3 regions of the Anaerostipes stercorihominis genome follow, and region 2 is predicted to be linked to each of the others. Evidence: predicted binding sites of a transcription regulator. Region 2 holds the regulator's gene; each other region holds the start of a gene.

Region 1 (3,288 bases), on a different contig from region 2:
CCGGCTGGCAGAAATTTTGAAAAAGCATGAAAATGTTCGTCTCTGTTGCGGACATATGCACACGGCAATTTTTACATGCTGGAAAGGAATACCAAGCGTAGCCTGTCCGTCAATCTCTATGCAGATGGAAGTGGATTTCCGCGGAAAGTATGATTCATCTGTTACGGAGCAGGAAAAAAGAAATGGATTTAAAGGAGGCGGAGATCGCTTTTTTCTGGGGAATCCCGCATATTTGATTCATGAATTAGAGGATGACCAGATCAATACTCATTATGTGACGATTCCAACGGATGCGCCTTATTCCGGACCTTGGCCGTTTCAATATTATGATGGGGAAGAAGATTAGGAGGATGTCATGGGAAATAAAAAATTCAGAAAAATTGCGGCAATTACTTTGTTTGAAAGCGCAGTTCAATGGTATTGCTTTTTGCTGTACGGAACGGCGGCGGGAACGGTATTTAATAAAGTATTTTTCGCACAGACAGGCAATGAAACGACAGCCTTGATCTTATCCTACATGTCGTTTGCGATTGGATATATTGCCGGACCCTTTGGAGCAATTTTCTTTGGGCATATCGGAGATCGAAAAGGAAGAAAGGTTACCATGTATGCTTCCTTGCTGATGATGGGAATTTCTACATCGATCATAGGAATTCTTCCGTCTTCCGCGCAGGCAGGTATCTGGGTTGTTTTTGTTCTTCAGTTGATGCGTCTGGCACAATGTTTTGGAAGAGGCGGCACTTGGGGAGGCGGAATTTTAATGGCTTATGAAAATGTGCCGGAAAATAAACGTTCTTTTTATTCTGCAATTCCTCAGATTGGATTACCCATTGGATTTGGCCTGTCCTCAATTCTTATTGCTGTTCCAACGCTGGTGCTTCCGGAAGAAATTTTCTTTACATGGGGATGGAGAATTCCGTTTTTAGCTGCCATTGTTTTGACCGCGATTGTGATACGGCAAAAAGGGGAGATGATGGAAACAGAGGATTATAAAAAAGCGCAGGCAAAGCTGGAAGCAGAAGAGGCAGAAGGAAAAAAACATAAAGTCGGATTTGTGCCAATGGTAAAAGGATATTGGAAAACGCTGCTTCTGGGATGCGGAACCAGGTGGGTAGACGGCACATTTTATAATATTTTCATTGTATGGATTTTGTCCTACTGCATTAGCTGGCTCGGAATGCCGCTAATTCAGACTTATATTATTACAATTGTTGCCTGCATATTTAAGATACCGTTTACTTTGTTTGGCGGATGGTGTGCACAGAAATTGGGAAATACAAAAACGTTTGTGATTGGAGGATTGGCTTCGGCGGTCTTAAGTATTCCCACATTGAAAGTAATCGAATTAAGTCATGGAAATCTCTTAATTACAATTGTTGGAATTGTTCTCGGATGGAGCATTGCTTACAATTTAATATGGGCAGTTATCAGTTCTTTGTGGTCTTCTTATTTTGAGACGGAAGTTCGATATTCTGGAATATCATTTGTATATCATGTTCCGAGTTTTCTTGTGGCAGGAATGGTACCTACAATCTGTACGGTTTTGATCAATTACGGAAAAGGAGATACCATATATGTTGGATTGTATTCCACAGCAGTGGCGTTGATCAGCGTTGTTTGTGCATTGGTTTTGAAACGGCGGCATGAACAAGGGAAAAAATAGAAATTTATCTCGAAAGACTATCAGGAATTTGCTGCTACGTAGTTGCAAAGAAATTCATGGGATTGGGTATGAGACTTCCATTTCTCTGATTCGACAGGATTTGTAAAATGTTTGTCGAAGTTAATAAAGATATTAAGATAATTTGTTGTTTTATTTTTAACGATATGCTAAAATGAAACTGTTAATTTTAATACTGAAAGGAGTTTCAACATGATTTATTCACATGAAGTAGAACAAATGTGTACAGTAGCTCAGGGTGTAAACCATGGAGCTGCCCCGATTCCTGAAGAAGCAAAATGGGTAAAAGCGAAAGATGTCGCTGATATTTCAGGGTTAACACATGGTATAGGTTGGTGTGCGCCACAGCAGGGAGGGTGCAAATTAACTCTTAACGTAAAAGAAGGTATTATTCAGGAGGCATTGGTAGAAACCATCGGATGTTCAGGCATGACACATTCCGCAGCTATGGCGTCTGAAATTTTGCCGGGAAGAACGATTTTAGAAGCATTAAACACAGACTTGGTTTGTGATGCGATTAATACAGCAATGAGAGAATTATTTTTACAGATCGTATACGGAAGATCTCAGAGTGCTTTCTCTGAAGACGGACTGCCGATCGGTGCCGGGCTGGAAGATTTAGGAAAAGGTTTAAGATCTCAGGTTGGTACAATGTATGGAACTCTGAAGAAGGGACCTCGTTATCTTGAAATGGCTGAAGGTTATGTCACAGGTGTCGCTCTTGATGCAGATGATGAGATTATCGGATACCAGTTTATCAATTTTGGAAGAATGATGGATTTTATCAAAGCCGGAGACGATGCTCAGACAGCTATGGACAAGGCGAAAGGTCAATACGGACGCGTTGATGACGCTGTGAAAATTATTGACCCAAGAAAACAATAGGAGGTAACGAAGAATGGCTTTATTTGAATCATATGAGAGAAGAGAAAAACAAGTTCTTGCTGTTTTGAAAGAGTATGGCATTAATTCTATAGAAGAAGCTGCAGAAATTACAAAAGCTGCTGGATTAGATGTTTATGCTCAGGTGGAAGGAATTCAGCCGATTTGCTTTGAAAATGCAAAATGGGCGTATACTGTAGGTGCGGCGATTGCAATTAAAAAAGGATGTAAAAGAGCGGCAGATGCAGCTGCGGCAATCGGGGAAGGTCTTCAGGCATTTTGTATTCCGGGATCTGTTGCGGATCAGCGTAAAGTAGGTCTTGGACATGGTAACTTAGGAAAGATGCTGTTGGAAGAAGAAACAGAATGTTTTGCATTTTTGGCAGGACATGAATCTTTTGCTGCTGCTGAGGGAGCTATCGGTATTGCTGAAAAAGCAAATAAGGTTCGCCAGAAACCATTGAGAGTTATCTTAAACGGTCTTGGAAAAGATGCTGCTCAGATTATCTCAAGAATCAATGGATTTACATACGTTGAGACAGAGATGGACTATTATACAGGAGAAGTCAAAGAAGTTTTCAGAAAATCTTATTCTGAAGGTTTGAGAGCTAAGGTTAACTGTTACGGTGCAAATGATGTAACAGAGGGTGTTGCAATTATGCATAAAGAAGGGGTTGATGTTTCCATCACAGGAAACTCCACAAACCCGACTCGTTTCCAGCATC
Region 2 (3,288 bases):
CTTTTGGGCATGAGATTCCGAGGATTTTCAAGCGTAAATGCCGTGGCATATTTTTGTATCGTTTGGTCATGAAAACCGATGGATGCCAATCTTGTATCTCCACAATAATCTCTCCCCGGATACAGCAAATGACCTCTCTTGAATCCGCCGAACGTCACGGTAGCATCCGCACGAACGGCACATCCCATAATTTTTCCGGTATCCCCATGAATCCCGGAAGGAATATCAATCGAGAGAACCCTCTTCCCTGAAACATTGATCTGCTCAATGATCTCTTCATATTCCCCTTTGATTTCTCTTGTCAGTCCCACTCCGAAAATTCCTTCAATCAACAGATCGTAAGAAGCAATCTCTGCCTGCCGCAAAAATTGATATCCGAGATTCTCTAAAATTTTCAACTGTAATTTCAGATCCTCCGATGCTTTTTCCAAATTCCCAACAATCATAACATCCACTGAATATTGTTGTTCCAAAAGAATTCTGGCTGTGGCCAATGCATCGCCGCCATTATTTCCAATTCCCGCAATCACCAAAATTCTGGCATCTCCATTTACGCAGGACATTGCACACTCAGCTACAGCTTGGGAGGCCCTCTCCATCAAAACCAGTCCGGGAATTTTAATTTTATGAATGGTTTCCCGATCAATATCCTGCATTTCCTGACTTTTCAATACATATTTCATTGTCGTTCTCCTATTACAAAGGCCTGTACCAATGCTTCCGTATTGGTAATGGAAACATGGATTTGTTCAATTCCAAGTTTTTGTGCCATTTCTTTTGCACGTCCACAAAGGCACACAAACGGCGCGCCTTTCTTGTCTCTTAAAACTTCAATCTCAAACGGTTCTACACCGAAAAAGCCGGTTCCAAATACTTTGGAAACGGCTTCTTTTACAGCAAAATTGCCGGCTAAAGTCGCAGCATTATTCTTTGCACAAACTAATTCTTTGGTTGTAAAAATTCTTTTGAGACCACTTTGTCTTGAAAGCATTGCTCTGATTCGCTCAATTTCCACAAGATCCGTTCCAATTCCGATGATCATCGTTTACATCTCACTCTCTTCCCGATTGTGAATATTGTAAGTCAGCGTCATCAGGCTTTCTGCCAAATGTACATTCTCCACCGTAACATTTTCCGGAAGATGCAAATCAATTGGGGCGAAATTCCAAAATCCTTTGATTCCCCATTCCGCCATCTTCCGGGCAATTCCCGGCGCCTGATCCTTCGGAATGGTGAGCGCTGCAATTTTAATATCATGGGTCTTAATAAAATTCTCCAATTCGTCCGTATCAAGAACTTTAACTCCCCGAACGGAAATTCCAATCAATTTTGGATTCACATCAAACAATGCCATCACCTTATATCCGTAATCTTCATTAAAAGACTGATAGTTGGCAAGAGCCTGCCCAAGATTTCCTGCTCCGACAATAATCATATCATTGCGCTGATCAAGCCCCAGAATCTTTCCGATCTCTGTATACAAATTGTCAACATTATATCCGTAGCCCTGCTGCCCAAATCCTCCAAAATTATTCAAATCCTGACGAATCTGGGACGCAGTTACCATCATCTGCTCACTTAACTCTTTTGAGGAAATTCTAGTGATATTTTTTGCCTTCAACGCGCCAAGATAGCGAAAATACCGTGGCAGGCGCTTTATAACTGCGGATGAAATATTCTTATCTGCGTTTCCCATCTGATTCCTCCAAACATTTATTCTGTTTCTATTATATAAGATTGTCTAATATCTGTCAATCTTTCTGCCATGAATCTATCCAAAATTTCTTGAACACTTCTACAGATTTTCAGTCTTTCGGAGGAAATGCCTTTTATTTTAGAGAAAAATATGATATTCTGAAAAATAGTGTCAATTACAACAAATCGTTGTAATATCTTATTTTTGAAAGGAGTTTTCTATGATTTTATCATGCCAGAATCTCTGCAAAACATTTGTCGAAAAGCCAGTTCTCAAAAATGTATCTTTTCATTTAAATGAAAATGACCGCCTGGCAATTATCGGATATAACGGTGCCGGAAAATCTACACTCTTAAAAATTTTAATTGGAGAACTTGGGGCAGACGAAGGCAATATTTCTATAAAAAAAGATACTTCCATCGGTTATCTTGCCCAACATCAGGAACATCAATTCCATCATACCATTTTTGACGAATTGCTTTCTGTTAAAAAGGATGTTATTTTGTTGGATGAAAAAATGCGCAGATATGAGCAGGAGATGAAAGATTTAACAGGAGATGCCCTGGAACAAAAAATGAATCAATACACGCAGGCTACCCACCAATTTGAACAGATGAATGGCTTTGCCTATAAAAGTGAGATCACCGGAATATTAAAAGGTCTTGGATTCTCAGAAGAAGATTTTAACAAACAGATCAACACCCTTTCCGGCGGACAAAGAACGCGTGTTGCACTGGGAAAACTGCTTCTGAAAAATCCAGATGTACTTTTGTTGGATGAACCGACAAACCATTTGGATGTCGCATCCATTCGATGGCTGGAAACTTATCTTTCTCATTATAAAGGCGCCGTCATCATCGTTTCTCATGACCGCTATTTTCTAGACAAAATTGTCAATAAGGTTATGGAAATTGAGTTTGGTAAATCCATGCTTTTTGATGGAAACTATACAGCATTTATTGAAAAACGAAATCAAATCAAAGCAATTCGGCTGAAAGAATATAAAAACCAGCAGCAGGAAATAAAACATCAGCAAGAAGTCATCCAGAAATTAAAGCGATTCAATCGGGAGAAATCCATCCGCAGAGCTGAGAGCAGAGAAAAAGCTTTAGAAAAAATCGAAGTTCTGGAAAAACCTATGGACTATAACGCTGACATGCGCCTTTCCATTGAGCCGGAAACGATCAGCGGAAACGATGTCTTAAGTTTAAAAGATGTCGCTAAATCTTTTAATTCAAAATCTTTATTTCAAAAAATCAGCGCTGACATTTTTCGGGGAGAACGGGTTGCACTGATTGGTCCAAACGGAACCGGAAAAACTACCCTGTTAAAAATCATCTGTAAAAAGGTCAGAAAAAATGAGGGGATCATCCAACTCGGCGCCGGTGTCACCATCGGATATTACGATCAGGCTCAGGATAATTTAGATTCATCCAAAACTATTTTTGACGAAATTTCTGATTCTTATCCTGATCTGACCAATACAAAAATCAGAAATACCCTGGCAGCGTTTCTATTTTACGGAGAAGATGTGTTTCGTCCGATTTCTTCTTTAAGCGGCGGAGAAAAAGGTCGTGTATCCCTTGCAAAAT
Region 3 (3,288 bases), on a different contig from region 2:
ATTCACCTTCATTGTTGTCTCCAGATCCCACGGCTGCATCTTCTGAAGTTCTCTTTGCAAAAGCTCTGTCTTATGAAGCATAACCGGTTCAGATTTTGGAAGCTCACTGTACTCCACAATTTTCATATTTTTCGCCGGTGAAATCATTGCAATCATTATCTTCCATCCTTTTTACTGCATGGCTCTGACAAAATTACTGGTAATATCTTCCCAGTGCATCCGCTCCTAAAATTGCCGCATATACGTCCTCCGGAGTTACTTCAAACGGCATATTGCCAAGAGTATCATCCGGGGAACATGCAAGACGCGCAACTTCCATGATCTGCTCTTCTTTTATCTCTTTTATTCCAAGTTCCTCTAATGTAGTCGGCAATCCAGCTTCCGCACAAAATGCCAGGACATCCTGAATTTCTTCCTGATCTGCATTTTCAAGAACAAGCTGTACCAACGTACCAAATGCAACTTTTTCTCCATGATACAGATCATGAGTCTCCGGCACCGCAGTCAGCCCATTATGGATGGCATGAGCTCCTGCCAATCCTCCGCTTTCAAATCCGATGCCTGAAAGGTACGTATTTGCCTCGATCACATGCTCCACTGCTTTGGTACAAACCTTCTCACGTACCGCAAGCATCGCATCAATTCCTTCATCAAGAAGCGTTTCATAACAAAGCTTTGCCAGCGCCATCGCCGTTAATGTAACTTTGCCTCCCACACAGTTGAGCGCATCCGAACGCCGGCAGGCTCTTGCTTCAAAATAGGTGGCAAGCGCATCCCCCATCCCCGCAACAAACAAACGCTCCGGTGCTTTGCTTACAATTTCCGTATCCACCAATACCATGTTGGGGCTTGCCGGCAAAAACAAATATTTTTCAAAGACACCTTCATCCGTATAAATCACAGAAAGTGCACTGCAAGGCGCATCGGTTGACGCAATGGTCGGCACAATCATCACCGGTTTTTTCATATAATACGCAACCGCTTTTGCAGTATCATGAATTTTTCCTCCTCCGATTCCGACAATCACTTCACTTCCTGCCTCTTTACAAAGCTCCATGATCCGATGAATTTCTGTCATACAGCACTCACCTCGAAATGTTTCATAAGTGATCTGCGCATCATTTCTTCCTTCTGTAATGGACGGCTCCACCCGTTTTCTTCCGGAACCGCTGGTCAAAATAAATAATTTCTTCCCATAATTCTGCGCATAGGTACACAGATTCTTTAATTCCCCTTTTCCCTGAATATACCGGCTTGGACTTCCAATAATATTTGCCATATGAATTTCCCCTTTCAATCTTCGGCTGTTTCTATGTTCCGTTTCTTCTTTCAATATAACCCAACTTGACAAGTTTTGAAACCCTTTTGATGCTATTTTGTTAAATTTTTCACTTTTTTCTATCGCTAAAAGGAAACCTTTTCATCCAAAACTGTCCTGCATATTATATATTTTCCAAAAAAGAAGTCTTTTATGACAAAACCATCCTCTGCTGCCGTTTTTCAGTATTTTATGGGAATCCTGCTGCATGATTTACAAAATCTTGTTTCCTCTCATTTAATGTATCGTCCGTCCGGTAAATACTGCAACCGATCTTGGCTTCATTACAAATTCATGGTCGATTCTCGGTTCTTCTCCTTCTGGATAAAAATATTTTCCCTGATCATCTCCATACGTATTAACACTTAAATACCATGCACCATGATGTTCCAGATTCGGCACTGTAATCCGCACCTCTTCCCAATTTGCATTGAGCGCCACATAAACCAAATCATCTTTCCCCTTCTTCCGATCATATCCGGCAAAGCTAACGGCAAGCATTTTGGCATTGTTCGGAAGCGTCACCTTCTCGGCATTGGTATCATGAGCGTGCATTCCTTCCATTCCGCAGACGGCATCTGCCAGTTTTTTTCGGATGGTCGGATGCTGTTTCCTGTAATCAATCATAAATTTAAAAAACTCAAATAATTCACGATTCTGTTCCAGCAATGACCAGTCGATCCATGAAATTTCATTGTCCTGACAGTAGCTGTTGTTATTTCCATGTTTGGTATTTGCAAACTCGTCTCCGGAAAAAAACATCGGAGTCCCACGGCTGCACATTAACACCGCACAGGCATTGCGAATCATGCGCCAGCGAAGTTTCAGCACCTCCGGATCTGTTGTCTCACCTTCTGCTCCGCAATTCCAGCTTCGATTATCATCAGCACCGTCCGTATTGTCCCATCCATTTGCCTCATTGTGTTTCATATTATAAGAATATAGATCATACAGCGTGAATCCGTCATGACAAGTCAAAAAATTAATACAGGAATTATAGCCGGCATAATTATCATTTCCATCAGAATCATATCCTCCATACAGGTCTCCGGAACCGCAGATTCTCCATGCTGCATTCCATGATTCCCAAAAATCTCCCTTTAAATATCCTCGGATTGTATCCCGGTATTGTCCGTTCCATTCCGCCCAGCGCCGGCTGGCAGGGAAATTCCCCACCTGATAAAGACCTCCTGCATCCCACGCTTCCGCAATCAGCTTTACATTTTTCAGAAGCGGATCATATGCCAGACTCTTAAGAAGCGGTGGATTGTTCATTGGTTTCCCGGTTTCATCTCTTCCCAGAATGCTGGCAAGATCAAAACGAAATCCATCCACCCTGTAATTGATCGTCCAATATCGAAGACATTCTAAAATCATTTGCTGTACAATCGGGTGATTGCAGTTCAAAGAATTTCCGCACCCGCTGAAATTATAGTAATTTCCTTCCGGCGTCAGCAAATAGTAAACATTATTATCAAATCCCTTAAAGCTGAAAAACGGCCCCGCCTCGTTTCCTTCCGCCGTATGATTAAATACTACATCCAGAATTACTTCGATATCATTGTCATGCAATGCTTTAATTAGCTCTTTTAATTCTCTTCCCTCGTTATTCTTCTCATCTGCTGCCGCATAGCTGGCATTGGGAGCAAAAAAACTGACAGTATTATATCCCCAATACTCAATTAATTCATTTCCCTGATAATCCCTGGCATTGATCATTTCGTCAAATTCAAAAATCGGCATTAGCTCTACAGCATTGATGCCCAGCTCTTTTAGATAAGGAATTTTTTCTTTTAAGCCCGCAAAGGTACCGGGATTTTTCACTCCGGAAGAACGATGCTGCGTAAATCCCCGCACGTGAAGCTCATAAATAATAAGATCGCTCATCTCTTTTTTCGACTGTGGCTGAATTCCCCAGTCAAAGGTATCTTTCACCACTCTTGCATGGTAAGGCGCCTTTCGTTTTTTTC

The links. Region 2 encodes Rex, which represses fermentation and respiration genes when NADH is low (regulators of the CRP and FNR family bind a similar motif). Its sites were predicted from a motif close to ATTGTTAANTANTTAACAAT; they were not measured.
Region 1: the regulator Rex is predicted to act here: its motif matches at 1,808-1,827, upstream of AC27EF_RS01745 (iron-sulfur cluster assembly scaffold protein).
Region 3: the regulator Rex is predicted to act here: its motif matches at 1,376-1,395, upstream of AC27EF_RS13485 (glycerol dehydrogenase).

Annotation. Positions count from the first base shown of each region.
Region 1 covers NZ_BAAJCL010000001.1:344,579-347,866, reverse strand. Annotated here, with positions in the region: gene AC27EF_RS01755 (phosphodiesterase) at 1-346, shown strand, start outside; gene AC27EF_RS01750 (MFS transporter) at 356-1,663, shown strand; gene AC27EF_RS01745 (iron-sulfur cluster assembly scaffold protein) at 1,874-2,566, shown strand; gene AC27EF_RS01740 (GGGtGRT protein) at 2,580-3,288, shown strand, end outside.
Region 2 covers NZ_BAAJCL010000005.1:18,752-22,039, forward strand. Annotated here, with positions in the region: gene AC27EF_RS06840 (NAD(P)H-hydrate dehydratase) at 1-683, opposite strand, end outside; gene acpS (holo-ACP synthase) at 680-1,042, opposite strand; gene AC27EF_RS06850 (redox-sensing transcriptional repressor Rex) at 1,046-1,696, opposite strand; gene AC27EF_RS06855 (ABC-F family ATP-binding cassette domain-containing protein) at 1,917-3,288, shown strand, end outside.
Region 3 covers NZ_BAAJCL010000026.1:459-3,746, forward strand. Annotated here, with positions in the region: gene AC27EF_RS13480 (YaaA family protein) at 1-156, opposite strand, end outside; gene AC27EF_RS13485 (glycerol dehydrogenase) at 194-1,279, opposite strand; gene AC27EF_RS13490 (glycogen debranching protein) at 1,556-3,288, opposite strand, start outside.